4 regions of the Streptomyces sp. R-07 genome follow, and region 3 is predicted to be linked to each of the others. Evidence: riboswitches for the same ligand, from Rfam matches in the RefSeq annotation. Region 3 holds a riboswitch; each other region holds the start of a gene.

Evidence for each region. Region 3 has a riboswitch for cobalamin ahead of cobN (cobaltochelatase subunit CobN). Riboswitches for the same ligand answer to the same signal wherever they lie in the genome.
Region 1: another riboswitch for cobalamin. It lies ahead of ACN9M0_RS24485 (ribonucleoside-diphosphate reductase subunit alpha); the one in region 3 lies ahead of cobN (cobaltochelatase subunit CobN).
Region 2: another riboswitch for cobalamin. It lies ahead of ACN9M0_RS07870 (cobalamin biosynthesis protein); the one in region 3 lies ahead of cobN (cobaltochelatase subunit CobN).
Region 4: another riboswitch for cobalamin. It lies ahead of ACN9M0_RS29145 (ABC transporter substrate-binding protein); the one in region 3 lies ahead of cobN (cobaltochelatase subunit CobN).

Annotation. Positions count from the first base shown of each region.
Region 1 covers NZ_CP183978.1:5,316,975-5,324,341, reverse strand. The annotation lists gene ACN9M0_RS24510 (hypothetical protein) at 1-744, shown strand, start outside; gene ACN9M0_RS24505 (LuxR C-terminal-related transcriptional regulator) at 762-1,745, shown strand; gene ACN9M0_RS24500 (DUF3311 domain-containing protein) at 1,881-2,144, shown strand; gene mctP (monocarboxylate uptake permease MctP) at 2,141-3,769, shown strand; gene ACN9M0_RS24490 (GNAT family N-acetyltransferase) at 3,844-4,344, shown strand; cobalamin riboswitch at 4,400-4,522, shown strand; gene ACN9M0_RS24485 (ribonucleoside-diphosphate reductase subunit alpha) at 4,654-7,008, shown strand; gene ACN9M0_RS24480 (ribonucleotide-diphosphate reductase subunit beta) at 7,008-7,367, shown strand, end outside.
Region 2 covers NZ_CP183978.1:1,751,463-1,758,829, reverse strand. The annotation lists gene ACN9M0_RS07890 (cobyrinate a,c-diamide synthase) at 1-205, opposite strand, end outside; gene cobO (cob(I)yrinic acid a,c-diamide adenosyltransferase) at 199-807, opposite strand; gene ACN9M0_RS07880 (putative cobaltochelatase) at 807-2,849, opposite strand; gene ACN9M0_RS07875 (cobyric acid synthase) at 2,896-4,404, opposite strand; gene ACN9M0_RS07870 (cobalamin biosynthesis protein) at 4,401-5,375, opposite strand; cobalamin riboswitch at 5,411-5,550, opposite strand; gene ACN9M0_RS07865 (hypothetical protein) at 5,678-5,899, opposite strand; gene ACN9M0_RS07860 (inorganic phosphate transporter) at 5,916-7,181, opposite strand.
Region 3 covers NZ_CP183978.1:3,806,908-3,814,274, forward strand. The annotation lists gene cobN (cobaltochelatase subunit CobN) at 1-1,570, opposite strand, end outside; cobalamin riboswitch at 1,647-1,781, opposite strand; gene ACN9M0_RS17335 (cobalamin biosynthesis protein CobG) at 1,860-3,128, shown strand; gene ACN9M0_RS17340 (precorrin-8X methylmutase) at 3,125-3,778, shown strand; gene ACN9M0_RS17345 (precorrin-2 C(20)-methyltransferase) at 3,775-5,268, shown strand; gene ACN9M0_RS17350 (cobalt-precorrin-6A reductase) at 5,313-6,041, opposite strand; gene ACN9M0_RS17355 (cobalt-precorrin-5B (C(1))-methyltransferase) at 6,054-7,172, shown strand; gene ACN9M0_RS17360 (hypothetical protein) at 7,241-7,367, opposite strand, start outside.
Region 4 covers NZ_CP183978.1:6,349,719-6,357,085, forward strand. The annotation lists gene ACN9M0_RS29125 (amidohydrolase) at 1-101, shown strand, start outside; gene ACN9M0_RS29130 (alkane 1-monooxygenase) at 105-1,277, opposite strand; gene ACN9M0_RS29135 (TetR family transcriptional regulator) at 1,393-1,989, shown strand; gene ACN9M0_RS29140 (cold-shock protein) at 2,211-2,417, shown strand; cobalamin riboswitch at 2,453-2,659, shown strand; gene ACN9M0_RS29145 (ABC transporter substrate-binding protein) at 2,726-3,802, shown strand; gene ACN9M0_RS29150 (FecCD family ABC transporter permease) at 3,814-4,887, shown strand; gene ACN9M0_RS29155 (ABC transporter ATP-binding protein) at 4,884-5,699, shown strand; gene ACN9M0_RS29160 (ArsR/SmtB family transcription factor) at 5,678-6,043, shown strand; gene ACN9M0_RS29165 (MFS transporter) at 6,125-7,367, shown strand, end outside.

The DNA.
Region 1 (7,367 bases), 1.5 Mb from region 3:
GACCCGGCGGCGGTGGCCGCGCGGGCGGCGCGGGTCCCGGGTGTGCTGCTCGCGGCGGCGCCCGCCGACTGGCGCCGCCCCGGATCCGCGGTGGTGGTCGTCGTGCCGGAGGAGGAGCCGATGACGGCGGCCGGGGCCGTCACGGTGACGGCGCTGCGGTCGGCGCTCGTGGACACGGGCGCCGTGGTGGGCGGTTCGGGTGTGGTGGACCGCGATCTGGTGGACGGGGTGTACGGGCTGCTTCCGTTCGCGGTCCCGGTGGCGGCCCTGGCGGCGTTCGGGGTGCTCACCCGGCGGCTGGGGCCGGGCGCGGCGGGGCGGGCGGTGATCGGCGGGCTGCTCGCGGCGGGCGCGGCGGCGGGGGCGCTGGTGGTGCTGTGGCAGTGGGGCCCGGCGGGGACCGGCGCGGTGACGGGCTGGGTGCCGCTGGTGGTGGGCGCCTTCGCGTTCTGTGTGTCCCTGGAGCGGGCGGCGGCCTCGGCGGCGGGCGGGCCCGGCTGGGCCGGTCCGGTGGCGGCGGGCGCGGGCGCGCTGGCGGTGCTCGCGGTGGGGATCGGCCCGCAGGTCGAACTGGCCCTGCTGGTCTCGGGGTTCGCGGCGGGCGCGGTGTGCGACGCGCTGGCCGGCGTACGGACGGGAGCGCATCCCGGAGTTCACCTCGATTGGTCTAGACCTAGACCGCTCCTCCCCTCTAGCATCGACGACCGCGATCACGAGTACGACCGGTCGCGCGACGGAACGTGACGAGGGGGAGATACCTGATGCTGGAGGCGCTCGGCATAAAGGAGTCGACGGAGGCCGTCTACCGCCTGCTCCTGGAGCGGCCCGAGTACGACGTGACGGAGATGGCCGCCCATCTGGGCCGCCCCGAACCGGAGGTCCGCGAGGCTCTCGCCTGTCTCGCGGACCTCAAGCTCGTCCTCATGGACGACTCCTCGGGCCAGGCCGAACCCTTCAACCCGGACGTCGGCTTCTCCTTCCTGCTCTCCCGCGCCGAGGCCGAGCTGAGCAAGCGCAAGCGCCAGGTCGAGCAGGCGGGCCGGGCCGTGGCCGGCATCCTCGCCTCGTACGCCGACTGCCCCGAACCGGGCGTCCGGCACGACCTCGTGGACCGCATCACGGGACTCGACCAGGTCCGCGAACGGCTGGAGGACCTGGCCGCGAACGCCCGCACCGAGTGCCTCTCGCTGCTGCCCGGCGGCGCCCAGCTCCCGGACACCATGGACGCGAGCCAGCCGCTCGACCAACTCGCCCTGGAGCGCGGGGTGAAGATCCGCTCGATCTACCAGGAGAGCTTCCGCAACGACCCGCCGACCGTCGAGTACGTGCGCTGGTACTGCGACCTCGGCGGCGAGGCGCGGACCGTGCCCGTGGTCCCGATGCTCATGGTGATCGTCGACCGCGAGGCCGCGCTCGTCCCCGTCGACCCGGAGGACGGCCGCGCGGGCGCGCTCGAAGTGCGCAGCCCCGGCCTGGTCCACGCGCTCGTGGTGCTCTTCGACCGGCTGTGGGACGCGGGCACCCCCTTCGGCGAGGCCCCGCGCCGCGACGCGCACGACCTCTCCCCGCAGGAGCGGGAGTTGCTGATGCTCCTGGGCATCGGCTGCACGGACGACATCGCGGCCCGGCGGCTCGGGGTCTCGCTGCGGACCGTCCGCCGGATGAGCTCGGAGCTGATGAACCGCCTGGGCGCGCGCAGCCGGTTCGAGGCGGGCGTGCGGGCGGCGAAGGAGGGCTGGCTCTGAAGCGGCGAGGGGGCCGGCTCCGACGAAGCCCCGAAGAATCGCTTCCGTTATGCGGACAGGGGTTCCCAGCACGGGAGCAGTCCCCTAGATTTCCCCAGCATTACCGAGGTGATCAGCGAGGGGACGGGAATCGCCATGTCAGACACGCCAGATGCGACACAAGGGAAACAACCGACCATCACAGCCCTGCGGGTGGTGATCGCGCTCTGCCTGTTCGCCCCGTTCGTGGCGATGCTCTGGGTGAGCTCCTACGCGAAGGTCGAACCGCTCTTCGCCGGCATCCCGTTCTTCTACTGGTACCAGATGCTCTGGGTGCTGATCTCCACGGTGCTCACCATGGTCGCGTACAAGCTGTGGCAGCTGGACCAGCGTGCCCGCAAGGGAGGTGACGCGCGATGAAGGACGTGACCGGCGTGAACGGCGTGGCGCTCGGCGTCTTCGTCTTCTTCTTCCTGGCCGTCACGGTCATGGGCTTCCTGGCCGCGCGCTGGCGCAAGGCCGAGAACGAGCACAGCCTCGACGAATGGGGTCTGGGCGGCCGCTCGTTCGGCACCTGGGTCACCTGGTTCCTGCTCGGCGGCGACCTCTACACGGCGTACACCTTCGTCGCCGTCCCCGCGGCCATCTACGCGGCGGGCGCGGCCGGCTTCTTCGCCGTGCCGTACACGATCCTGGTGTACCCGCTGATCTTCACCTTCCTGCCGCGCCTCTGGTCGGTCTCGCACAAGCACGGATACGTCACCACCTCCGACTTCGTGCGCGGCCGCTTCGGTTCCAAGGGCCTCTCGCTCGCGGTGGCGGTCACCGGCATCCTCGCCACCATGCCGTACATCGCGCTCCAGCTCGTCGGCATCCAGGCCGTCCTGGACGTGATGGGCGTCGGCGGCGGCGAGGGCACCAACTGGTTCGTCAAGGACCTGCCCCTGCTCATCGCCTTCGGTGTCCTCGCGGCGTACACGTACTCCTCCGGCCTGCGCGCCCCGGCGCTCATCGCCTTCGTCAAGGACACCCTGATCTACATCGTCATCGCGGTGGCGATCATCTACATCCCGATCAAGCTGGGCGGCTTCGACGAGATCTTCGCCAAGGCCGGCGAGGCGTACGCGACGGTCAACCCGGCCACCGGCAAGCCGAAGGGCGCGCTCGTGCCCGGCGAGGCGGGCCAGTGGACGTACGCGACGCTCGCGCTCGGCTCGGCGCTCGCGCTCTTCATGTACCCGCACTCCATCACGGCGACGCTGTCGTCCCGGAGCCGCAACGTCATCCGCCGCAACACCACGATCCTGCCGCTGTACTCGCTGATGCTGGGCCTGCTCGCGCTGCTCGGCTTCATGGCGATCGCCGCCGGGATCAAGGTCAAGAACGGCCAGCTCGCCATCCCGCAGCTCTTCGAGACCATGTTCCCCGACTGGTTCGCGGGCGTCGCGTTCGCCGCGATCGGCATCGGCGCGCTCGTCCCGGCCGCGATCATGTCGATCGCCGCGGCCAACCTCTTCACCCGCAACATCTACAAGGACTTCATCAAGCCGGACGCCACCCCGGCCCAGGAGACCAAGGTCTCCAAGCTGGTGTCCCTCCTGGTGAAGGTCGGCGCGCTCGTCTTCGTCCTGACCATGGACAAGACGGTCGCGATCAACTTCCAGCTGCTCGGCGGCATCTGGATCCTGCAGACCTTCCCGTCGCTCGTCGGCGGTCTCTTCACCCGCTGGTTCCACCGCTGGGCGCTGCTCGCCGGCTGGGCCGTCGGCATGGTCTACGGCACGCTCGCCGCGTACGGCGTCGCCAGCCCGACCCAGAAGCACTTCGGCGGCTCCTCCGCCGAGATCCCGGGCATCGGCGAGATCGGCTACATCGGTCTCACCTCCTTCGTGCTCAACGTCGTCGTCACGGTCGTCCTGACCTTCGTCCTCAAGGCCGTCAAGGCCCCCGAGGGCGTCGACGAGACCTCCCCGGAGGACTACACGGCGGACGCGGGCGACGCCGGGGTCAAGGACCTCCCGACGGTCGGCGCCGCGGTGCACTGACCCACGGACGCGCACCAGAGGGGCCCGGAGAAACTCCGGGCCCCTTCGCGTGCGGCGGAGGCAGACTGGGGCGCATGGACTTCACGATCAGGGCGGTACGGCCCGAGGAGTACGAGGAGCTCGGCGACCTGACCGGGCTGACCTATCTGAACGACGGGCTGCTGCTGCACGGCGAGGACGACTTCTATCTGGACGTGCTCCGCGACACGGCCCGGCGGGCGCGCGAGAGCGAGGTGCTCGTCGCCGTCGACGCGGAGGGCGGGATCATCGGCGGGGTGACCTTCGCCCCCGGCGGCACCACCTGGGCGGACATCGGCGTCACCGGCGAGGCCGAGTTCCGGATGCTCGTGGTGGCACCCGGGGCCCGCGGCAGGGGCGTCGGGGAGGCGCTCGTACGCGCGTGCGTGGACCGGGCGAGGGCCCTGCCGGAGTGCGCGCGGCTCGTGCTCTCCACGGACTCGAAGATGGTCTCGGCGCACCGGATCTACGAGCGGATGGGCTTCGTCCGCACCCCGGACCGGGACTGGCAGCCGATCCCCGACCACTCTCTGCTGACGTACGCCCTGGAGCTGTGACTGCCGGGACCGACACAACATGTGGGGGGTGCCACGAGCGGCGCCCCCCACATGTATGCTCATGCTCGCTGTCGACGCAGGGGAATCCGGCGCGAATCCGGAACTGTCCCGCAACGGTGTGCTTCGTGCGGTTTCGTACGGGGTGAGTCCGAGGACCTGCCGGCAGCGCGCCCGGTCCGTCCGGTCCGGGTGCCACAGACGTCCGGGCCTCGCGGAGTTGGGTCGGTGGACGCGGTGCCGCCGTGCGTACGGCCGCCCCGTTCCCGCCTCCCCGCCCTGGCCCCGAGCCGAGCGAGGGAGAGCCCCCACGTGACCATCGCGCCCGCCGATCCGGCCGCAGCGATCGAGACCGACGGACCCGGGACCGTACTCCTGCGGACCCTGACCGATCTCACCGCCGACCTCCCGGACACCGACCCCGGCAAGGTCGCCGCCGCCGCGCTGCGCGGCCGCAGCGCCACGTCGGACGAGGCGGAGCTGCGCGAGCTGGCCACGGAGGCGGCCGCCGGTCTGATCGCCGACGACCCGGCGTACTCCCGGCTCGCCGCCCGGCTCCTCACGATCACCATCGCCGACGAGGCGGCCGGCCAGGGCGCCGTCTGCTTCTCGGCCTCCGTCGCCGTCGGTCACCGCGAGGGCCTGATCGCCGACCGCACCGCCGAGTTCGTCGCGCTGCACGCGGAGCGGCTCGACGCGACGATCGACGCGGCCGGCGACGACCGCTTCGGCTACTTCGGTCTGCGCACCCTCTACTCGCGCTACCTGCTGCGCCACCCGATCACCCGCAAGGTCGTCGAGACCCCGCAGCACTTCATGCTGCGCGTCGCCTCCGGCCTGGCCGAGGACGACTCGGTGCGCGCGCTCGACGAGGTGGCCGCGCTGTACGGCCTGATGAGCCGTCTGGACTACCTGCCGTCCTCCCCCACGCTCTTCAACTCCGGCACCCGCCACCCGCAGATGTCCTCCTGCTACCTCCTGGACTCCCCGCAGGACGAGCTGGACTCCATCTACGACCGCTACCACCAGGTCGCGCGCCTCTCGAAGCACGCGGGCGGCATCGGCCTCTCCTACTCCCGCATCCGCGCCCGCGGTTCGCTGATCCGCGGCACCAACGGGCACTCCAACGGCATCGTGCCGTTCCTGAAGACCCTCGACGCCTCCGTCGCCGCCGTGAACCAGGGCGGCCGCCGCAAGGGCGCCGCCGCGGTCTACCTGGAGACCTGGCACGCGGACATCGAGGAGTTCCTGGAGCTCCGCGACAACACGGGCGAGGACCAGCGCCGTACGCACAACCTGAACCTGGCGCACTGGATCCCGGACGAGTTCATGCGCCGGGTCAACGCCGACGCCGAGTGGTCGCTGTTCTCCCCGGCGGACGTGCCCGAGCTCGTCGACCTGTACGGCGAGGAGTTCGACGCCGCCTACCGCAAGGCCGAGGCGGCGGGCCTGGCCCGCAAGACGATGCCGGCCCGCGACCTGTACGGCCGGATGATGCGGACCCTCGCGCAGACCGGCAACGGCTGGATGACCTTCAAGGACGCGTCCAACCGGACCGCGAACCAGACGGCCGAGCCCGGCACGGTCGTCCACTCCTCGAACCTGTGCACCGAGATCATCGAGGTCACGAACGACGGTGAGACCGCGGTCTGCAACCTGGGCTCGGTCAACCTGGGCGCCTTCGTGTCGGGTTCGGACATCGACTGGGAGCGCCTGGACGAGACCGTCCGCACGGCCGTCACCTTCCTCGACCGGGTCGTCGACATCAACTTCTACCCGACCGAGCAGGCCGGGCGTTCCAACGCCCGCTGGCGCCCGGTCGGCCTGGGCGCGATGGGCCTCCAGGACGTCTTCTTCCAGCTGAAGCTGCCGTTCGACTCCCCCGAGGCGCGCGCGCTGTCCACCCGGATCGCCGAGCGGATCATGCTGGCGGCGTACGAGGCGTCCGCCGACCTCGCCGAGCGCAGCGGCCCGCTCCCCGCCTGGGACAAGACCCGCACCGCGCGGGGCGTGCTGCACCCCGACCACTACGACGTGGAGCTCAACTGGCCGGAGCGCTGGGCCGCGCTGCGCGAGCGCATCGCCGCCGTCGGCATGCGCAACAGCCTCCTCCTCGCCATCGCGCCGACCGCGACGATCGCCTCGATCGCGGGCGTCTACGAGTGCATCGAGCCGCAGGTCTCCAACCTGTTCAAGCGCGAGACGCTGTCCGGCGAGTTCCTCCAGGTCAACTCGTACCTCGTCGACGAGCTGAAGAAGCTCGGCGTGTGGGACGCGCAGACCCGCGAGGCGCTGCGCGACGCCAACGGCTCGGTCGCCGGCTTCACCTGGGTCCCGGCCGAGGTGCGCGAGCTGTACCGCACGGCCTGGGAGATCCCGCAGCGCGGCCTCATCGACATGGCCGCCGACCGGACCCCGTTCCTGGACCAGTCGCAGTCGCTGAACCTGTTCATGGAGACGCCGACGATCGGCAAGCTGTCGTCGATGTACGCGTACGCCTGGAAGCAGGGCCTGAAGACGACGTACTACCTGCGCTCCCGCCCGGCGACCCGGATCGCCCGCGCGGCACAGGCCGCCGCCCCGATCCCCGTCCAGCAGGCGGCCCCCGACGCGGACGCCGTCGCCTGCTCCCTGGAAAACCCCGAGTCCTGCGAGGCCTGCCAGTAATGAGTACCGAGAAGAAGAACCTCCTGGATCCGGGCTTCGAGCTCACGCTCCGTCCCATGCGCTACCCGGACTTCTACGAGCGCTACCGGGACGCCATCAAGAACACCTGGACCGTGGAGGAGGTCGACCTCCACTCGGACGTCGCCGACCTCGCCAAGCTCACCCCCGGTGAGCAGCACATGATCGGCCGGCTGGTCGCGTTCTTCGCGACGGGCGACTCGATCGTGTCGAACAACCTGGTGCTGACGCTCTACAAGCACATCAACTCCCCGGAGGCGCGGCTGTACCTGAGCCGTCAGCTCTTCGAGGAAGCGGTCCACGTCCAGTTCTATCTGACGCTGCTCGACACCTACCTGCCC
Region 2 (7,367 bases), 2.1 Mb from region 3:
GCCCCGTACCGCACATGTACGCGTCGAGGTTGCGGCCCGGGCGGCCGGTCGCGAGCGCGTGGTAGCCCGGGTCGATGTAGTCCGGTCCGACCTTGTGCGGAGAGACCGCCAGACCACGGCCGGCGAACGCGGCCATCAGACCGGTCGCGACCGTGGTCTTGCCCGCGCCGGACGACGGCGCGGCGATGACGAGACGTGCTACCACTCGATACCCCGCTGGCCCTTCTGACCGGCGTCCATCGGGTGCTTGACCTTGGACATGTCGGTGACGAGATCGGCGAAGTCGACGAGCTCCTGCGGCGCGTTGCGGCCGGTGATGACGACGTGCTGCTGCCCGGGACGGTCGCGCAGCACCTCGACGACCTCCTTGACGTCGATCCAGCCCCAGTGCAGCAGGTAGGCGAACTCGTCGAGGACGTAGAACCGGTACTTCTCCTCGGCGAGGTCCCGCTTGACCTGCTCCCAGCCCTCGCGGGCCTTCTCCTCGTGGGACTGCTCGCCCTCGGCGACCTCGCGCTGGATCCAGGACCAGCCCTCGCCCATCTTGTTCCAGGTGACCGTGCCGCCCTTGCCGGTCTCGCCGAGCGCCTTGAGGGCGTTCTCCTCGCCGACCTTCCACTTGGCGGACTTGACGAACTGGAACACCCCGATCGGCCAGCCCTGGTTCCAGGCGCGCAGCGCCATGCCGAACGCGGCGGTCGACTTCCCCTTGCCGACGCCGGTGTGCACCATCACCAGTGCGCGGTTGCGGCGCTGACGGGTGGTGAGACCGTCGTCGGGCACGACGGTCGGCTGTCCCTGCGGCATTAAGCGGCCCTCCATGCTGTCTGCGTTGTCTGTCCTGCTGCCTGTACGTCTCTGACGAGGCCGGCGATCGCATCGGCGCGCAGCTCGTCCAAGGTCACGGCGGTGCCGCCGAGTTCGCGCGCCAGGGTCCCCGCGAGTCCGAGCCGCACCGGGCCGGTCTCGCAGTCCACGATCACCGAGGCCGTGCCGTCGGCGGCGTGCAGCCGCGCCGCGCGGGCCGCGAGCGCCACCGGGTCGGCGCCGCCTCCGGTGGCCCGCCCGTCGGTCACGACGACGAGCAGCGGGCGGCGCGAGGGGTCCCGCAGCCGTTCGACCCGCAGCACGTCATGGGCCTTGAGCAGCCCGGCGGACAGCGGCGTACGGCCCCCGGTCGGAAGCTTCTCGAGGCGGGCGGCGGCCGCGTCCACGGACGAGGTCGGCGGCAGCGCGACCTCCGCGTCCCGGCCCCGGAAGGTGACGAGACCGACCTTGTCGCGCCGCTGGTAGGCGTCGAGCAGCAGCGAGAGCACCGCGCCCTTCACGGCGCTCATCCGCTGCCGCGCCGCCATGGAGCCGGAGGCGTCCACGGCGAAGAGCACCAGGTTCCCCTCCCGCCCCTCCCGGGTCGCCTGCCGCAGGTCGTCGCGGCGGACCACCAGACCGGGCCCGGACCGTCCGCGCGCCCGCTGGTGCGGGGCGGCGGCCTGGACGGTCGCGGCCAGGTGCAGCTTGGTCAGCGCGCCCCGGGGCCGGGTCGAGCCGGTGGTACGGCCGTGCTCGGTGCGGGCCCGGGAACGGCGCCCGGCCGCGCCCTCGCCGACACCGGGCACGCTCAGCACCTTCGTACGGAAGGGCTCCGCGGCCTTGACGGCGGCACGCTCACCGGCACCGGAGCTCTGCGGCGCGGGCGCGGGTGACTCCTGGGGGGCCGGTACGTCGTCGGCCGCGGGCCCCTCGCCCTGCGGCGGAATGCCCCCGCCGTCCGGGCCACCGCCCCCGCCCGGACCACCGTCACCGGGACCGTCCGGCTCGGGATCGTCCTCCGGTTCGTCCCCCTTGAACTGCTCCAGGGTCTCGTCGAGCTTGTCCTCGTCGAGGCCGGGCGCGTCGAAGGGCGAGCGCCGGCGCCGGTGGGGGAGGGCCAGGAGCGCGGCCTGCCGCACGTCCTCCGAGGTCACCTCGGTCCGCCCCGCCCAGGCGGCGAGCGCGGTCGCGGCCCGGGCCATCACGATGTCGGCGCGCATGCCGTCCACCTCGAACGCGGCGCAGGTCGCGGCGATCTGGAGGAGCACCGCGTCGCCGAGCGTCACCTGGGGCAGCAACTCCCGGGCGGCGACGATCCGTTCGCGCAGCGCGGCCTCCTCGCCGGCCCAGCGCGCGGCGAAGGCGACCGGGTCGTCCTCGAAGGCGAGCCGCCGCCGGACGACCTCCACGCGCAGCTCCGGGTCCCGTGAGGCGGCCACCTCGACGGTCAGCCCGAACCGGTCGAGCAACTGCGGCCGCAGTTCGCCCTCCTCGGGGTTCATGGTCCCGACGAGCAGGAACCGGGCGGCGTGGCGCACGGAGACGCCCTCGCGCTCGACGTGGGAGGCGCCCATGGCGGCGGCGTCGAGGAGATGGTCGATGAGATGGTCGCTGAGGAGATTGACCTCGTCGACGTACAGGATCCCCCGGTGCGCGGCGGCGAGGAGCCCCGGCTCGAAGGCCTTCACGCCCTCGGCGAGCGCCTTCTCGATGTCGAGCGCGCCGACGAGCCGGTCCTCGGAGGCGCCGACGGGCAGCTCGACCATCCGCGCGGGACGGGAGGCCCCGGGCGCGTCGTCGTGCGGCCCGTCCGGGCAGCCGGGGTCGGGCGAGCCGGGGTCACAGCTGAACCGGCAGCCGGCGACCACGGGCACGGCGGGCAGCAGCTCGGCGAGCGCGCGCACGGCGGTGGACTTGGCGGTCCCCTTCTCACCCCGGACCAGCACACCGCCCACGGCCGGGCTCACGGCGTTCAGCAGCAGCGCGAGCCGCAGGTCGTCCATGCCGACGACGGCGGTGAACGGATACCGGGTACTCATCGGGTGATCGCTCCTTCGGTTCGGGTGTCTGCGGGTCCTGGGGTCCTCACGGCGCACCCGGCGGCACGAACGGCAGCCCCGTCGGGGCGCCCTGCTCGATCAGCCGCAGCAGCGCGTCCGTGTCCGCGTGCTCCTCGATCAGGTCGCCGAGCCGGTCGAGCTGCTCCTCGCGCAGCGCGCCGAACGACGTGTCCGGCGCCGGCACGAACCGCCGCCCGGCCGCCGCCGCGACCTCCCGCAGGAACGCCCGCCGGAAGCCGTCGCTCTCCAGCGAGCCGTGCCAGTGGGTCCCCCACACGGAGCCGACCCGGCACCCGTCGAGGAACGCGTCCCCGCCGAGCACCTCGGCCACGCCGTGGTGGATCTCGTACCCCTCGACCCGCTCGCCGAGCGCCTCGCCGACCGGCCGCGCGAGGGTCTTCTCGACCCCGAACCGGACCCGTACGGGCAGCAGCCCGAGCCCGTCGACGACGCCGGCCTTCGACTCGACCTCGTCCTCGATGCGCTCGCCGAGGGCCTGGAAGCCGCCGCAGATGCCGAGCACCGGCCGGCCCTCGGCCGCGCGCCGGACGAGGGCGTCCGCGAGCCCCCGCTCCCGCAGCCACGCCAGCGCCTTGACCGTGCCCCGGGTGCCGGGCACGACGACGAGGTCCGCGTCGACGAGCTCCTCGGGCCGGTCCACGAACCGGACGACGACGCCCGGTTCGGCGGCGAGCGCGTCGACGTCCGTGAAGTTGGACATCAGCGGTACGGCGCACACGGCGACCCGCAGCACGTCCGCGCCGACCGGCGGGGCGACGACCGACTCGCGGACGGTGCCCCGCAGGGAGACCCGGAGGCCGTCCTCCTCGTCGATGCCGAGCCCGTGCGCGTACGGCAGGACACCGAAGGTCCGGCGCCCGGTGAGCCCGAGCAGCATGTCGAGGCCCGGCTCCAGGAGCGTCACGTCGCCCCGGAACTTGTTGACCAGGTAGCCGGCGACGAGCGACTGGTCCTCGGGGCTCAGCAGCGCCGTCGTCCCGAAGAACTGGGCGAAGACCCCGCCGCGGTCGATGTCCCCGACGACGACCACGGGCAGCTTCGCGGCGCGCGCGATGCCCATGTTCACGATGTCCGTGCGCCGCAGGTTGATCTCGGCCGGACTGCCCGCCCCCTCGCAGATCACGGCGTCATACGTGCCCCGGAGTTCCTCCAGGCACGCGAGCACGGGCTCGAAGAGTTCCTTCTGCCGGCCGCCGTGGTAGCCGCGGGCGCTCAGTTCGCCGACCGGCTTGCCCATGAGGACGACCTGGCTGGAGCGGTCGCTGCCGGGCTTGAGCAGGACCGGGTTCATCAGCGCGGTCGGTTCCACCCGGGCCGCCTGCGCCTGCATGGCCTGGGCGCGGCCGATCTCCGCGCCCTCCCTGGTGACGAAGGAGTTCAGGGACATGTTCTGTCCCTTGAACGGCGCGACCTTGACGCCCCGCCGGACCAGCCAGCGGCAGATGCCGGCCGTGACGACGCTCTTGCCCGCGTCGGACGTGGTCCCGGCGACGAGCAGCCCCCCACCCCTCATGCGTTCCTCCGCTTCAGCGCGCTCGCGATCATGCGGCCGCCCACGCAGGCGGCCAGGGTCAGTCCGGTGATCCGGCGGGAGAGCCGGACCGCGCGGTCGATGTCGGCGACCTCGACGGGCCGCCCCTCCCCGTTGAGGACGGGCCGGTGCTCGACCCGTCCGGCGTACGAGAGGGTCCCCCCGAGCCGTACGCCGAGCGCGCCCGCGAAGGAGGCCTCGACCGGGCCCGCGTTGGGGCTCGGGTGCTTGGCGGCGTCCGCCCGCCAGGCCCGTACGGCTCCGCGCGGGTTCCCGCCGGCGACGGTCGCGAGCACGGCGGTCAGCCGGGCGCCCGGCCAGCCGGCCACGTCGTCGAGGCGGGCCGAGGCCCAGCCGTACCGCCGGTACCGGGGGGACTTGTGGCCGACCATCGCGTCGAGGGTGTTGACGGCCCGGAAGCCGACGAGCCCCGGCACACCCGCGACGGCGCCCCAGAAGAGGGCGCCGACCACGGCGTCGGAGGTGTTCTCGGCGACGGACTCGACGACCGCGCGGGCCATCGCGGGACCGTCCAGGGACTGCGGGTCGCGGCCGCACAGGTGCGGCAGCCGCTCCCGGGCCACCTCCAGGTCCCCGGCGGCGAGGGCTCCGCCGATCGCGCGGGCTTCGCGTCCCAGGGTCGTCCCGCCGACGACGGACCAGACGGCGGCGGCGGTGAGCGCGACGGATCCGGCGCGGCTGCCCCGTACGGTACGGGCGGCGAGGGCGCCGGCCGCGACGGTGGCGCCGGCGCAGACGGCGGTGTGCAGGGCGCCCCACCCGCGGTGGTCGCGCCACAGGGCCCGTTCGACCCGGCCGGCCGCCCGGCCGAACGCGGCGACGGGATGTCCGCGGCGGGGGTCGCCGACGAGCAGATCGACGGCGAGGCCCGCGGCCGCGCCGTACGCGAAGATTCCGGTGGCTCTGGAAGGTCTGGGGGTGCGGCCGGGCATGGCGCTGTGTCCTCACTCAGGGTCCGCGCCCTGGATCGACGTGACCGGCGGCGAGAGTTCCTGACTCCCGGACCCTTCGGATCCGGTCACAGTGGCGGGACCGCGCCGGATTCGCACCGGACTTCCTCTACTGCCGCCGTAATGGCCTCGGCAGTCCACCACGGCCCGAGACAGCCGTCAACTCACCCTTGACCTGCACCGCGTCACTGTGCGAAGCACCACAAACACGGCACCGGAAACGGAGACGGCCGGGCGGCCCGCACCCGAAGGTGCGGACCGCCCGGCCGAGGTACCGGGGACCGTCAGGCGACGATCAGGTAGATGCCGTACGCCACGGCCGCCAGGCACAGGGCGAATGAGGCGTAGGCGCCGGTGCGGGCCAGGACGGCGGAGCCTCCCTGGGCGGCGGCCTGCTCCTGCTTGGAGAGGCCGATGACACCGAGGGTGAAGAGGCCCACGAGGGCGACGGTCGCCACGAGGCTGACTCCGAAGACGGAGCCGAGGGCTGCCCAGTCGATCTTCATGCTTGGTTCCAGTTCCTTAGACCGCGGCGGCGGGGGCCGGGGGAGCGGCCGGGTCCGTGGGGACCGGCGCGGGGATGGTGGTCTTCAGGTCCTCGTCCGCGACGGCGGCGACGGAACCGGCCGGCGGCGGGGTGACGGCCGCGATCGCGGTGGTCACGACGCCGTCGGGCTCGGCCTCGGTCTCGACGTCGTTGACATTGGTGTGGTCGACCGGCTGGCGGCGGGAGACGAGCCAGATGCCGACGCAGGAGGCGGCGAGGAAGGCCGCGACGACGTAGACGCCCCAGGAGCCCTGACGGGCGACGTACTCGGCACCCGCGCCGACCAGGCCTGCGGCCGGCAGGGTCAGGCCCCAGGCGACGAACATGCGGGTGGCGGTCGACCAGCGGACGACACCGCCCTTGCGGCCGAGACCCGCACCCATGACGGCGCCGGAGACGGAGTGCGTGGTGGAGAGGGAGAAGCCCAGGTGGGAGGAGGCCAGGATGACCGTGGCCGCGCTGGTCTGGGCGGCGAAGCCCTGCTGCGGCTGGAGGTCGGTGAGGCCCTTGCCCATGGTGCGGATGATGCGCCAGCCGCCGAGGGCCGTGCCGAGCGCGATCGCCGTACCGGCGGAGACGATGACCCAGACGGGCGGGTTGGAGCCGGGGGCGAGGGTGCCGCCGGCGACCAGGGCGAGGGTGATGATGCCCATGGTCTTCTGCGCGTCGTTGGTGCCGTGGGCGAGGGAGACGAGACCGGCGGAGGCGATCTGTCCGACCCGGTAGCCCTTGGCGGTGTCCTTCTCGGAGGTCTTGGCGCCGATCTTGTACGTCAGCTTCGTGGCCAGCATCGCGGCGAGACCCGCGACGATCGGCGCGGCGACGGCCGGGATGAGGACCTTGCTGACGACGACCTCGCCGTTGACGCCACTGACGCCGATCGAGGCGACGGTCGCGCCGATGAGGCCGCCCATCAGGGCGTGGGAGGAGCTGGAGGGAAGTCCGACCAGCCAGGTCACCAGATTCCAGAGGATCGCGCCGACGAGCGCGGCGAGGATCACTTCGGGCTGGATGCCGTCCTCGTTGACCAGTCCTTTGGAGATCGTCTTGGCGACCTCCACGGACAGGAACGCGCCGACGAGGTTCAGCACGGCGGACATGGCCACCGCCGTCTTGGGCTTGAGTGCACCGGTCGAGATGGTCGTGGCCATCGCGTTGGCGGTGTCGTGGAAACCGTTCGTGAAATCGAACACGAGAGCTGTCACGACCACAATGGCGAGCAGCAGCGTGATGTGTTCCATTTACCCAGGCAATCGTTTGACGTCAGTGGCTCGTCGAACGTAAGCAACCTGGGTGAACGGAAGGTGAACTGGGGCGGGCGGCGTGGTGTCCCTATCCGGTGTCAAGGGATTCCGCTTGTGGCCCCGGAGTGCCCGGTGTCCACGATGCGGTCACCGGGCAAGCACGGGGAATCCCGGTCCTCCCGG
Region 3 (7,367 bases):
CCATGGCGTCGGCGCCGAAGCCGCCGTCCTCGGCGCGGGCGGCGATCCAGCGGTAGGCGGCCAGGTAGTGGTGGGACGGCGGGAGATCGGGGTCGTGGTAGATCGCGATCGGGTTCTCGCCGAAGCCGCGCGGCGGCTGGATGAGGATCAGCAGGTTCCCGCGCCGGAGCGCGGCGAGGACGATGTCGCCCTCCGGGTTGCGGGAGCGGTCGAGGAACATCTCGCCGGGAGCCGGGCCCCAGTGCTCCTCGACGTGTGTGCGGAGCTCCTCGGGCAGCGTCGCGTACCAGCGCTTGTAGTCGGCGGCCGGGATGCGGACCGGGTTCTTCGCGAGCTGCTCCTCGGTCAGCCAGTCCTGGTCGTGGCCGCCGGCCTCGATCAGGGCGTAGATCAGCTCGTCGCCGTCGCCGGAGACCAGGCCGGGGAGGTCCTCGACGGGACCGAAGTCGTACCCCTCGGCGATCAGGCGGCGGAGCAGCGAGACGGCGGAGGCGGGGGTGTCGAGGCCGACCGCGTTGCCGATGCGGGAGTGCTTCGTCGGGTACGCGGAGAGGACGAGCGCCAGCCTCTTCTCGGCGTTCGGGATGTGGCGGAGCCGGGCGTGCCGGACGGCGATCCCGGCGACGCGGGCCGCGCGCTCGGCGTCGGCGACGTACGCGGGCAGGCCGTCCTCGTCGATCTCCTTGAAGGAGAAGGGGACGGTGATGAGCCGGCCGTCGAACTCGGGCACGGCGACCTGGCTGGCGGCGTCCAGCGGCGAGAGGCCCTCGTCGTTCTCCTCCCAGGCCGAGCGCGAGCCGGTCAGGCAGAGGGCCTGGAGGATCGGCACGTCGAGCGCGGCGAGCGCGCCCGCGTCCCAGGCCTCCTCGTCACCGCCGGCCTGCGCCTCGGCGGGCTTGGTGCCGCCCGCGGCGAGGACGGTCGTGACGATCGCGTCGGCTCCGCGCAGTACGGAGATCAGCTCCGCCTCGGGGGCGCGCAGGGACGCCACGTACAGCGGCACGGCCCGTGCGCCGGCGTCCTCGATCGCCCCGCACAGGGCGTCGACGAAGGCGGTGTTCCCGCTCATGTGGTGGGCGCGGTAGTAGAGCACGGCGATGGCCGGGCCGCTGTCGTTCCTCGCGACCCGCTCCAGCGGGCCCCAGGTGGGGGCGGGCGCCGGGGCCTCGAAGCCGTGGCCGGTGAGCAGGACGGTGTCGGAGAGGAAGCGGGCCAGCTGCTCCAGGTTGGCCGGGCCGCCGTGCGCCAGGTAGGCGTGCGCCTCGGTGGCGACGCCGACGGGGACGGTGGAGGCCTCCATGAGCTGTGCGTCCGGGGCCTGTTCGCCGCTGAGGACGACGACCGGCTTTCCGGCGGCGAGGACCGTGTCCAGGCCCTCCTGCCAGGAGCGGACTCCGCCGAGGAGCCGGACGACGACGAGGTCGGCGCCGTCGAGGAGGGCCGGGAGGTCGGCGAGGGGGAGGCGGGAGGGGTTGGCGAAGCGGTACTCGACCGCGGGGCCGCCCTGGGCGGCGTTCGCCGCGCGGGCGCTGAGCAGGTCGGTGTCGGAGTGCGACAACAGCAGGAGCATGGCGAGCTCAGGCCTTCCTCGGGGTTGTCCGCGCCCCGGGTGGTCGTATGGGTTGGGGCCTCCCCTGCTCGAGCGAAGCCGAGAGCTTGGGGAAGGGAGTTCCTGACTCACCCTTCCCTCGCGGGTACGGGCTCACAGTGGCGGGACCGCGCCGGATTCTCACCGGGCTTCCTCCCCGGGGTCCTGGGACCCCATGCCGATCTGCATCCTAGATCGTGCGGTCTCCGGGCCGGAGGGAACGGGAGAGTCGGCCGGATCACACCCGGTGGTCAGGCGGTTCCCCGTGGGTATGCTCGCCGCCATGCCGCCCACCCCACCCCCGACGCCCGAACCGGGCGAAGCTCGCATACGGGACCGTGGCGACGCCTGCCCCGGGGCGCTGCGCCTGCACCCCGCCGACGACGGCCGCCTGGCCCGACTGCGCCTGCCCGCAGGGCGCCTGACGGCCCCTCAGGCCGAGGTCCTGGCGCACGCCGCCGAGACCCTCGGCGACGGACGGATCAGCATCACCTCGCGCGGCAACGCGGAGCTGCGCGGCCTCCCCGAGGACTGCGGGGCGGCGCTGGCATCCCTTCTGGCCGGGGCGGGCCTGCTGCCCTCCCCCACCCACGAGCGCGTCCGCAACATCGTGGCCTCGCCCGGCGCCGGACTCGACGGACTCGGCCACGCGGACGTGCAGTTGTGGGCGCGTGAACTGGACAGCGCCCTGTGCGCCGAACCTCGGGCGGCGTCCCTTTCGGGACGATTCCTGTTCCTCCTGGACGACGGGCGCGGAGACGTCGCCGGGCTCGGCGGCGATGTGAGCTTGATCGCAGGACAGGACGGGTCCGTCCAGCTGCGGCTGGGCTGGGCGCACCTCCCAGGAAGAAGTCCTGGGGGGAGGGTGTTCCGCCTCGCCGCCACCGACGCCGTCCGGGCCGCCCTCGCCGCCGCCCTCGCCTTCCTCGACGCCGCCGAGGCCGCCGGGAACGGGGCGTGGCGGCCGCACGAGCTGCCCGACGGACACGAACCCGACTGGGCCGGTGCTCTCGCGCGCGCCGGGATCACGGCGGAGCCCGTACCCGTACCGCCGCTGCCCGCGTCCCGGCCGCCCGCGCCCGGGCCGCTCGGCGACCGCGCCCTGCATGTCCTCGCCCCGCTCGGCCGGCTGACCGCCACCCAGCTGCGGGCCCTGGCCGACGAGGCCGACGAACTCCGGCTCACGCCCTGGCGCGGGGTGGTCGCCGTGACCGACCCCGCCAGGCTCCCCGCACTGGAGTCGTACGGCCTGATCACCCGCCCCGACGCGCCCGGCACCGGAGTCACCGCCTGCACCGGACGCCCCGGCTGCGCCAAGTCCCTCGCCGACGTCCGGACGGACGCGCTCGCCGCGCCCCCCGGCCCGCTGCCCGTGCACTTCTCCGGATGCGAGCGCCGCTGCGGGCACCCCCACGGCGCCTGGATCGGCGTCCTCGCCACCGGCGACGACAGCTACCTGGTGGACGGCGTCCCCACCCCCCGTACCTCCCTGACCGCAGCAGTCGCGGCGGCCCGCGCCCAGCCGACCCACACGAGATGAGCGAGAGCAACAGGATGTTCGACTACGAGAAGGACGGGACGGAGATCTACCGCCGGTCCTTTGCCACGATCCGCTCCGAGGCGGACCTCGCGGGCCTGCCCGCCGACGTCGCCCAGGTGGCGGTCCGGATGATCCACGCCTGCGGCATGACCGACCTCGTGCAGGACATCGCGTACTCCCCCCAGGTCGTCGCGAACGCCCGCGAGGCCCTGATCTCCGGCGCGCCCATCCTCTGCGACGCCCAGATGGTCGCCAGCGGCGTCACCCGCAAGCGGCTGCCCGCCGACAACGAGGTGCTCTGCGCGCTCTCCGACCCGGCCGTGCCGGGCCTCGCCGCCGAGCTCGGCACCACCCGCTCCGCCGCCGCCCTCGAACTGTGGCGGGACCGCCTCGAAGGCTCCGTCGTCGCCATCGGCAACGCGCCCACCGCCCTCTTCCACCTCCTGGAGATGATCGCGAAGGGCGCCGGGAAGCCCGCCGCCGTCCTCGGCATCCCCGTCGGCTTCATCGGCGCCGCCGAGTCGAAGGACGCGCTCGCCGCCAACACCCTCGGCCTGGAGTACCTGGTCGTACGGGGCCGGCGCGGCGGCAGCGCGATGACGGCCGCCGCGCTCAACGCCCTCGCCCACGAAGCGGAGATCCAGGCATGACCACCGTGACCGGCAAGCTCTACGGCGTGGGCCTCGGCCCCGGCGACCCGGACCTGATGACCGTCGCCGCCGTGAAGGCGATCGCCGAGGCCGACGTCGTCGCCTACCACTCGGCCCGCCACGGCCGCTCGATAGCGCGCTCCATCGCCGCCGGGCACCTCCGCGAGGACCACATCGAGGAGCGGCTGATGTACCCGCTCACGGTGGAGACCACGGACCACCCGGGCGGCTACCGGGGTGCCCTGAACGACTTCTACGAGGAGGCCGCGGCCCGCCTCGCCGCCCACCTCGACGCCGGCCGCACCGTCGCCGTCCTCGCCGAGGGCGACCCGCTGTTCTACGGCTCGTACCAGCACATGCACAAGCGGCTCGCCGACCGCTACGACACGACCGTCATCCCCGGCGTCACCTCGGTGAGCGCTGCCGCCGCCCGGCTCGGCGAGCCGCTGTGCGAGGCGGAGGAGGTCCTCACGATCATCCCCGGCACCCTGCCGGAGGACGAGCTGACGGCCCGCCTCGCGGGCACCGACTCGGCGGTCGTGATGAAGCTCGGCCGCACCTTCCCCACCGTGAAGCGGGCCCTGGAGCGGGCCGGGCGCCTCGACGACGCGCGGTACGTGGAGCGGGCGTTCATGACGGGCGAGCGCACGGAGAAGCTGACGGACGTCGACCCGTCCTCGGTCCCGTACTTCTCGGTGGCCGTCCTGCCCTCCCGTATCGACCAGGAGCCCCCCGTACGGGAGACGGGCGAGGTCACCGTCGTCGGCACCGGCCCCGCGGGCGCACCCTGGCTCACCCCCGAGTCGCGCGGCGCGCTCGTCAACGCCGACGTCCTCGTCGGCTACACCACCTACCTCGACCGGGTGCCGGAGCTGCGCCCCGGGCAGATCCGGCACGGCTCCGACAACAAGGTCGAGTCCGAGCGCGCCGAGTTCGCCCTCGACCTGGCCCGCCGGGGCCGGAAGGTCGCGGTGGTCTCCGGCGGCGACCCGGGCGTCTTCGCCATGGCGACGGCGGTCCTGGAGGTCGCCTGCGAACCGGAGTACGCGGACGTGCCCGTACGGGTCCTCCCCGGGGTCACCGCGGCGAACGCGGCGGCAGCGGCGGCGGGCGCCCCGCTGGGCCACGACTACGCGACGGTCTCCCTGTCCGACCGGCTCAAGCCCTGGGACGTCATCGAGGCCCGCCTGCGCGCCGCCGCCACCGCCGACCTGGTCATCGCGCTCTACAACCCGGGCTCGAAGTCCCGCACCCACCAGGTGTCCGCCGCCCGCGACCTCCTCCTCGAACTCCGCTCCCCGGAGACCCCGGTGGTCGTCGCCCGCGACGTCGGCGGCCCGGAGCAGTCGGTCCGGGTCCTCACCCTGAAGACCCTGGACCCCTCGGAGGTCGACATGCGCACCCTCCTCCTGATCGGCTCCTCGCAGACCCGAGCGGTCGAACGGGGCGACGGCCGCACGATCACGTGGACACCGCGCCGGTACGGCTGATTCCGGAAAACCCCGGGGGCGGGGCCACCCTGCCCCCGGCACCCCTAGCGCCGGGTGCCCGCCCAGGCGGCGGCCTCCTCCGGGGTCGCCGCCACCGGGACGCCCGTCGGGACCGGTGGGCGGCGGACCACGACGACCGGGAGTCCCGCCTCGCGGGCCGCCGTCAGTTTCGGGGACGTCGCCGCGCCGCCGCTGTCCTTCGTCACCAGGACGTCGATCCGGTGGCGGGCCAGGATCTCCCGCTCGCCGTCCAGGGTGAACGGGCCCCGGTCGAGGAGGATCTCCGTGCGGGCCGGCATCGGGGCGTCCGGGGCGTCCACCGAGCGGACCAGGAACCACTGGGGGCAGGCCGCGAACGCGGCGAGTCCCATGCGGCCGGTCGTCAGGAAGACGCGGTCGCCGAGGCCGTCCAGGGCCCGGGCCGCCTCCTCCAGGGACGCCACCTCACGCCAGTCGTCGCCCTCCCCCGGGACCCAGCCGGGACGCCGCAGCGCCAGCAGGGGAACATGGGCGGTGGCGGCCGCCCGGGCCGCGTTGAAGCTGATCCGCTCGGCGAAGGGATGGGTGGCGTCGATGACCGCGTCCACGGCGTTCCCCGCCATCCACTCCACCAGGCCGTCGACGCCCCCGAACCCGCCGATCCGGACCTCCCCCGCCGGCAGCCGGGGGCTCGCCACCCGGCCCGCGAGGGAGCTGGTGACCCGGACCTCGCCGTGCAGCAGTCCTGCGAGGGCGCGGGCCTCGGTGGTCCCGCCGAGAATGAGTACGTGCACAGGAGCCTCTTCGTGACTACAGGCGGCGGGCGTGAGGCCCAACTCAAGCACACCGGCCTGCGCCCGGGCTGGACGACCGGTGCCTGCGCGACGGCGGCCACGACCGCCGCGTACACCGCGCTGCTGACCGGCGATTTCCCGGACCCCGTGACGATCACGCTCCCGAAGGGCCAGACCCCGTCCTTCGCGCTGACCGCCGAGTCCCTCACGGGCGGCTCCGCCATGGCCGCCGTCGTCAAGGACGCCGGCGACGACCCCGACGTCACCCACGGGGCCGTGATCCGCTCGACCGTACGGCTCCTGCCGCCCGGCTCCGGCGTCGTCTTCCGCGCCGGCGACGGGGTCGGCACCGTCACCCTGCCCGGCCTCCCCCTGGACGTCGGCGAACCCGCGATCAACCCCGTGCCCCGGCAGCTCATGCGCGAGCACGTCGCCGCCGTCGCCGCCGCGCACGGCGCCCCCGGGGACGTCGAGATCACCGTCTCCGTCGACAACGGCGCCGAGATCGCCCGCTCCACCTGGAACCCCCGCATCGGCATCCTCGGCGGCCTGTCGATCCTCGGCACGACCGGCGTCGTCGTCCCGTACTCCTGCTCGGCCTGGATCGACTCCATCCGCCGGGGCGTGGACGTGGCCCGCGCGGGCGGCCTCACCCACGTCGCCGGCTGCACCGGCTCCACCTCCGAGCGCACGATCGCGGGCATCTACGACCTGCCGGAGATCGCGCTCCTCGACATGGGCGACTTCGCGGGCGCCGTCCTCAAGTACATCCGCCGCCACCCCGTCGACCGGCTCACGATCTGCGGCGGCTTCGCCAAGCTCTCCAAGCTGGCCGCGGGACACCTGGACCTCCACTCGGCCCGCTCCCAGGTCGACAAGGGCTTCCTCGCCGAGCTGGCCCGCGCGGGCGGCGCCTCGGAGTCCCTGGCCGCCGAGATCGCCGACGCCAACACGGGCCTCGCCGCCCTCCGCCTCTGCGAGGCCGCGGGCGTCCCCCTGGGCGACCTGGTCGCCGCCCGCGCCCGCGACGAGTCCCTGTCCGTGCTGCGGGGCGCCCCGGTCGCGGTGGACGTGATCTGCATCGACCGCGCGGGGGTCGTGGTGGGGCGGTCGGCGGTGGCGGGGCCGTAGGCGGCGCGACAGCGGGTGGACGCGACGGTGATGTCGGTCCTCGCACCGGAGTGGGCGGCGGGCGGCCGTCAGGCCGTCGGGTAACCGATCTCCGCGATGTCCTCCGCCAGGTCGGCGAGGTCCATCTCCGGGTCGAGGGCAGCCACGACCTCCCGTGTCAGCGGCTGCAGGGCCAGGACGTGACGTACGGCCGCG
Region 4 (7,367 bases), 2.5 Mb from region 3:
TCCTCGCCCGCGACCCGTACACCGTCCCGGCCGCACAGCTCCCGGAGGAGGCGCGGGTCACGGCGACGTACCTGGGCGGCCGGCCCACCTGGGGCGGCTGACGCTCACCCGCTCGCGGTCCCGTACCGGGCGAGCAGACGGGCCCGGCGGGACGGCTGGAGGTTCGCGCGGGTCACGTCCCCGTCGTAGTGGGCGAGGACCCGGGGGTCCATGACCCGGCGCCAGAGCGGGGGGACGTACGCGAGGACGATCATCCCCGCGTACCCCGTCGGCATCTCGGGGGCCTCGTCGAAGTGGCGCAGCGACTGGTAGCGCCGGGTGGGGTGGGCGTGGTGGTCGCTGTGCCGCTGGAGGTGGTAGAGGAAGACGTTCGAGGCGACGTTGTCGCTGTTCCAGCTGTGGCGCGGGGCGCAGCGCTCGTACCGCCCGCTCGCGGTGAGCTCCCGCTTGAGGCCGTAGTGCTCGGTGTAGTTGATGACTTCGAGCAGACAGAAGCCGAAGACCGCCTGGACCGCGAGGTACGGCAGGACCCCCGGGCCGAAGGCGAGCGCGAGCCCCGCGAAGAGCGCGAGCGACAGCGCCCAGGAGCCGAGGACCGTGTTGCGCGGGCTCCACACGGACCGGCCGCGGCGGGCGAGCCGGCGCTTCTCCAGGCGCCAGGCCGAGGTGAGGCTGCCGAGGACGGTCCGGGGCAGGAAGCGCCAGAAGCTCTCGCCGAGCCGGGCGCTCGCCGGGTCCTCGGGGGTGGCGACGCGGATGTGGTGGCCGTGGTTGTGCTCGACGTAGAAGTGGCCGTACCAGGTCTGGGCGAGCGCGATCCGGGAGAGCCAGCGCTCCAGGGACTCCGTCTTGTGCCCCAGTTCGTGGGCGGTGTTGATGGCGATGCCGGCGACCCCGCCGAGGGTGAAGGTCAGTCCGATCCTGTCCACGAGGGAGAGGTCGCCCCGGGTGATCAGCCAGCAGCCGAGGACGAGACCGCCGTACTGGAGGGGGAGGTAGAGGTAGGTGCACCAGCGGTAGTAGCGGTCCTGTTCGAGGTGGGCGATCGCGCTGTCCGGCGGGTTGGCGGAGTCCTTGCCGATGAGGTGGTCGACGACCGGGAAGATCGCGTACAGGACGAGGATCCCGGTCCACCAGAAGAGGCGGAGTCCGGTGGCGTTCACCAGTCCCCAGGAGAGGAAGGGGAAGGCCGGGATGAGCAGGCCGAGCAGCCAGAGCCAGCGCTTGGGGTCGCGCCAGGCGGCGGGGGCTTCGGGGGAGTCGCTGTGCAGGGCCAAGGCCGGCTCCTCGGAGAGGGTGGACACTTCACATGCGTTCTGTCCAGTTGATAGACGGAAAGCCCCTTGAGCGTCAATCCTCTGGACAGTGCCCGGTGGATAAAGTGGGGGCACGATGACACGTTTTCGCGAGAGTGTTCGGTCCCTCCTGCGTGAGCAGGTGCTCGACGCCGCCTACCGGCTCGTGGCCGCCGACGGCTGGGGCGTGCTGCGCATGACCGCCATCGCGCGGGCCGCTGGCATCAGTCGCCAGACGCTCTACAACGAGTTCGGCTCGAAGGAGGCCATCGGCAACGCCCTGATCCAGCGCGAGCTGGAGGGCTTCCTGGTCGGCATCCAGCGCGAACTCGACTCCCACCGGGGAGAGCTGGAGGCGGCGGCCGTGGCGGGCGTCGGCTACACGCTCCAGCAGGCCGTGGACAACCCCCTCATCAAGAGCGTCCTGCTCGCGGCGCGCGGCGGCGAGGACGATCTCCTCGCCTACCTCACGACCCGCCCGGAGCCGGTCTTCGGCACCGCGATGGCGATGCTCGACGCGTACGCGATCGAGGCCTGGCCCGACGTCGACGAGGAGTCCCGCGGACTCGCCGTCGAGACGATCGTGCGGCTCACCGTCAGCCACATCGTCCAGCCCGTGGCCCCGCCGGAGGAGTCCGCGCGGCGCATCGCCAGGATCACGGCGCGGATCGCGTACCCGGGCGGCCGCGCCTGATCCGTGGGGGCCCGGAGGGTAGACGAGGCCCGCTGACGGACACGGGGGATATCCGGCAGCGGGCCTCTGTTGAACATTGTACGAGATCGTCGGGGTGAACGGCGCACACGACGGCGGTGGCGAAGCACGGACCGACGGGGTACATCTCCCCTGAGACGCGGACTCGGGCGCCCCGGCCCGGACACCCTCGCCCGCGTCGCCGTGACGACGAGGAGGCCGCCGTGGAAGGCAGAAGCAAAGGGTTCGTGCAGTCCTTCAACCGTCTCGGCGGGTACGGCTTCGTCGTCCCCGTGGGCTCCGAGGAGCAGGTGTACTTCAGCGCCGAGGACATCGAGGGCGCGGACCGCACGGTCTCCGAGGGGCAGCAGGTCTCCTTCGTCCTGGTCCTCGGCGACGGCCGCTTCGAGGCCAAGGAGCTGCGCCTCTGACACCGGCCGGGGCCCCCGGCACGAAGATCGGCCGGTGGTACTGTGCCGAGGCCAGTCGCACCTTTGTACGCACCTGAACGGGTACGTGCACGGGTCAGGGAATCCGGTGGAAGACCGGAACTGACGCGCAGCGGTGAGGGCGACGGGCGGAGCATCGGCCACTGGGCGGCACGACGGGCCCGGGAAGGCGCTCCGTCCGGCTGACCCCGAGTCCGAAGACCTGCTGGCGGCCCCGGCGGCACGCCGCTGCCCGGGGAGCACCGTACGACAGGCTCCGCGTATGAGCCGTGGCCGCAGAGGAAGTCCCCGTGCCGCTCGCACACCCCGTCCGCTCCGCCGTGCTCTCCCTGGCCGGCGTCCTGCTCCTCACCGCGACGCTGACCGGCTGCGGCGGCGGATCCGCCCGGCCGTCCGGGAAGGACGCGTCCGCGCGGGACGCGGCCGGGTCCCCGGAGCGCGGCCACCCCGTGACCCTCGACGACAACTGCGGACGGCCGGTCCGCGTCGACCGCGCCCCGCGCCGGGCCGTCGCCCTCGACCAGGGAGCGGCGGAGATCATGCTCTCCCTCGGCCTCGCCGACCGCATGGTGGGCACCGCCACCTGGACGGACCCGGTCCTGAAGGGCCTGGAGAAGGAGAACGCGAAGGTGCCGCGCCTGGCCGACCGCTACCCCTCCTTCGAGAAGGTCCTCGACACCGAACCCGACTTCGCGGCCGCCTCGTTCGCGTACACCCTCGGCAAGGGCGGCGTGGCTCCCCGCGAGCGCTTCGAGCAGCTCGGCGTCCCCACCTACCTGTCGCCCACCGACTGCGTCGGGAAGGACAACAGCGGCGACGGCGACGGCGTCCGCACCCGCCCGCTCACCATGGAGACGGTCTACGGCGAGATCCGCGACCTGGCCCGGGTGTTCGCGGTCCCCGAGCGGGGCGAGAAGCTCGTCGCCGGGCTCAAGGCCCGGGTGGCGAGGGCCACGGCGGCGGCCGACTTCACCGACGCCACCGTCCTCTACTGGTACTCCGACGCCAAGGCGCCCTACATGGCGGGCTGTTGCGGAGCCCCCGGCATCGTCACGAACGCGCTCGGCGCGAAGAACGTCTTCGACGACACGCGCGAGGAATGGCCCCAGGTCAACTGGGAGACCGTCGCCGACCGCGACCCCGACGTCCTCGTGATCGGCGACCTGAGCCGCCGCGCGCAGTCGGCCGAGAGCGCCGCCAAGAAGATCGAGTTCCTGGAGTCCGACCCCGTCACCCGGAACATGACGGCGGTGCGGCACAAGCGGTACGTCCTGCTCAGCGGCCAGGCCATGAACCCCACCCTCCGCACCGTCGAGGGCGTCGAGAAGGTGGCGGCCGCGCTCCGCTCGTACGGTCTCGCGAAGTGAGCACGACCTCTCTGACGCCCACGCCCGCGCCGCCTACGCCCACGCCTTCGTCCGCGGCCACGCCGGTACGCGCCGGTGCCACGGCGCTGCTGTGGACGGCCGCCGGCCTCGCCCTCCTCGTCCTGTCGGCGGCCGTCGCCATCACCATCGGCCCGGCGGACATCGGCGTCGGCGAGGTCGGCTCCGTGGTCGCCGCCCACCTCGGCGGCGGCGTCTCCGCACTCTCCCCGATCCGCGACGGGATCGTCTGGGACCTGCGGCTGCCCCGCACCGTCCTCGCCGCCGTCTGCGGCGCCGGACTCGCCGTCTGCGGGGCGGTGATGCAGTCGCTCCTGCGCAACCCGCTCGCCGACCCCTTCGTCCTCGGCGTCTCCTCCGGCGCCTCGACCGGCGCCGTCGCGGTCGTCGTCCTCGGCGTCGGCGGAGGAGTCCTCTCCGTCACCGGCGGGGCGTTCCTGGGAGCGGTGGTCTCCTTCGCGCTCGTCCTGCTGCTCAGCCACACGCTCGGCGGCTCGACGGACCGGGTGGTGCTCGCGGGCGTCGCCGCGATGCAGCTCTTCTCCGCCCTCACCTCCTTCGTCGTGATGACCGCCGCCGACGCGGAGACCACCCGGGGCGTGCTCTTCTGGCTCCTCGGCTCGCTCGCCGGGGCCGGCTGGAGCGACGTGTGGGTGTGCCTCGCCGTCCTCGCGGCGGCGCTGCTGGTCTGCGGCGGACACGCGAGGACCCTCGACGCCTTCGCCTTCGGGGAGGAGGCCGCCGCCGCCCTCGGCGTCGCCGTCGCGCGGACCCGGCTCGTCCTGCTGTGCGTCACCGCCCTCCTGACGGCCGCCCTGGTCTCCGCCGCCGGCGCGATCGGCTTCGTCGGCCTCGTCCTGCCGCACGCCGCCCGTGCCCTCGCCGGCCCCGGGCACGCCCGCCTCCTGCCGGTCACCGCGCTGGCCGGGGCGGTGTTCCTCGTCTGGGCCGACACGCTCGCCCGTACGGTCCTCGACCCGCAGGAGGTGCCGGTGGGCGTGGTGACCTCGCTGATCGGCGTACCGGCCTTCGTCCTCGTCCTGTACCGCACCAGGAGCAGCCGATGAGCGCGAGCGCCCACGCGGGCGCAGGGCTTCGCGCCGAGCGGGTCTCGCGCACGGCCGGCGGCACCCTCGTCCTCGACGGGGTCAGCCTCACCCTCGCTCCCGGCACCGTCACCGGGCTGCTCGGGCCCAACGGTTCGGGCAAGTCCACCCTCCTGAGCCTGCTCGCCGGCGTCCTCGCCCCCGACGCCGGAGTCGTCACCCTCGACGGCGACCCGCTGGCCGGGCTCGGCCGCCGCACGGTCGCCCGGCGCCTCGCCACGGTCGAGCAGCAGGCCGACACCCAGACCGACCTGACCGTCGCCGACGTCGTACGCCTCGGCCGTATCCCGCACCGCAGGGCCTGGACGCCGCCGTCGGCGGCCGACGAGACCGCCGTCCGCACCGCCCTCGAACGGACCGGGCTCACCGAACGCGCCCGGCAGCCCTGGCGGACCCTCTCCGGCGGCGAACGCCAGCGCGTGCAGATCGCCCGCGCCCTCGCCCAGGAACCGCGCGAACTCCTCCTCGACGAACCCACCAACCACCTCGACATCCAGCACCAGCTCGACCTCCTCGCCCTCGTCGCGGACCTCCGCCTCACCGCCGTCGTCGCCCTGCACGACCTCAACCTCGCGGCGATGCACTGCGACCGGCTCGTGGTCCTCGCCCGGGGCCGGGTGGTCGCGAGCGGCACCCCGGACGAGGTCCTCACCGAGGAGCTCATCGCCGAGGTCTACCGGGTCCGCAGCGCCGTGACCCAACCCGGGCCCGAGGGGCGCCCGCACATCCGCTTCCTGGGTACGGTGGGCCCATGTCCACGCCCGAGTCCGTAGACCCCGCTGCCGCCGCCCGCCCGCACGAGCGGACCCCGGGAGCGCGTGAACTCGCGGCGGCGGCCGAGGTGTTCGGGCTGCTCTCCGACCCCACCCGGCTCCATCTGCTGTGGCTGCTCACCCGGGGCGAGGCCGACGTGAGCGCCCTGACCGAGGCGTGCGGCGCCGCGCGTCCCGCCGTCAGCCAGCACCTCGCCAAGCTGCGCCTCGGCGGGCTCGTCACGACCCGCAAGGACGGGCGCCGGGTCGTGTACGCGATGCCGGACGGGCACCTGAAGCGCCTGGTCGTCGAGGCGATCAGCCGCGCCGACCACCAGGTGACCGGAGAGCCCTGGCACGACTGACGTGAACATGTGCGCACTCGTGCACGCGTCGGCTACGGTGGAGGTCTCAGCCGTCCGCCGTGGCCGACCGGGGGCGCCCTCATGCTGTCCGTGCTGCGCAACCGCACCTACCGCCGTCTCCTCGGCGCGCAGGTCGTCGCCCTCGCGGGCGCCGGCCTCGCGACCGTGGCGCTCAGCCTCCTCGCGTACGACCTGGCCGGGGCGGACGCCGCCGCCGTGCTCGGCACCGCCCTCGCCCTCAAGATGGCCGCGTACGTGGGGATCGCCCCGCTCGCCGGCGCGCTCGCCGACCGCGTGCCCCGGCGGACGCTGCTCGTCTCGATGGACCTGGCGCGGGCGACCGTCGCGCTCGCCCTGCCGTTCGTGACGCAGGTGTGGCAGGTGTACGTCCTGATCCTCCTGCTCCAGGCCGCCTCCGCCGCCTTCACCCCCGCCTTCCAGGCGACGATCCCGCAGGTGCTGCCCGAGGAGCGCGACTACACCGAGGCCCTCTCGCTCTCCCGGCTCGCCTACGACCTGGAGAGCCTGGTCAGCCCCGTGCTCGCCGCCGCGCTGCTCACCGTCGTCCCGTACTCCTGGCTCTTCACCGGCACCGCCGCCGGATTCCTCGCCTCGGCCCTCCTCGTCCGGACGACCACCCTGCCCGCACCGCCCGACACCGGGACGGAGGGAGCCGGGGAGCGTCTGTACGCCAAGGTGGCCTTCGGCATCCGGCTCCTCCTCGCCACCCCGCGCCTGCGCGCCCTCCTCGCGCTCGACCTCGCCGTCGCGGCGGCCGGGGCCGTCGTCCTCGTCGACACCGTGCTCCTCGTCCGCGACACCCTCGGCCGCCCCGCCGGGGACGTCCCGCTCGCGCTCGGGGCCTACGGGGCGGGGTCCATGGCCGTGGCGCTGCTGCTGCCGCGCGTCCTGAGGCGGGCGGACGACCGGGCCGTCATGGTGCGGGCGGCCTTCGTCCTGCCCGGGGCCCTCGCCCTCCTCGCCCTCGGCCTCGCCGCCGCCCCCGGCGCCTGGTCCTGGCCCGCGCTCCTCGCGGTCTGGCTGCTCGCCGGCGCGGCCGGTTCGGCGGTCCTCACCCCCGGCGGCAGGGTGGTGCGCCGCTCGGTCGGCAGCGGCGACCTGCCGGCCGCCTTCGCCGCCCGGTTCTCCCTCTCGCACGCCTGCTGGCTGCTCGCCTACCCGCTCGCCGGCGGGCTCGCCGCGTGGGCGGGACCCGCCGCCTCGGCGGCCGTGCTCGCCGCCCTCGCCCTCCTCGGGGCCGTGGGCGCGGCGCTCCTCTGGCCCCGCGAGGACCCGGCCGAGCTCGACCACGTCCACCCCGGAC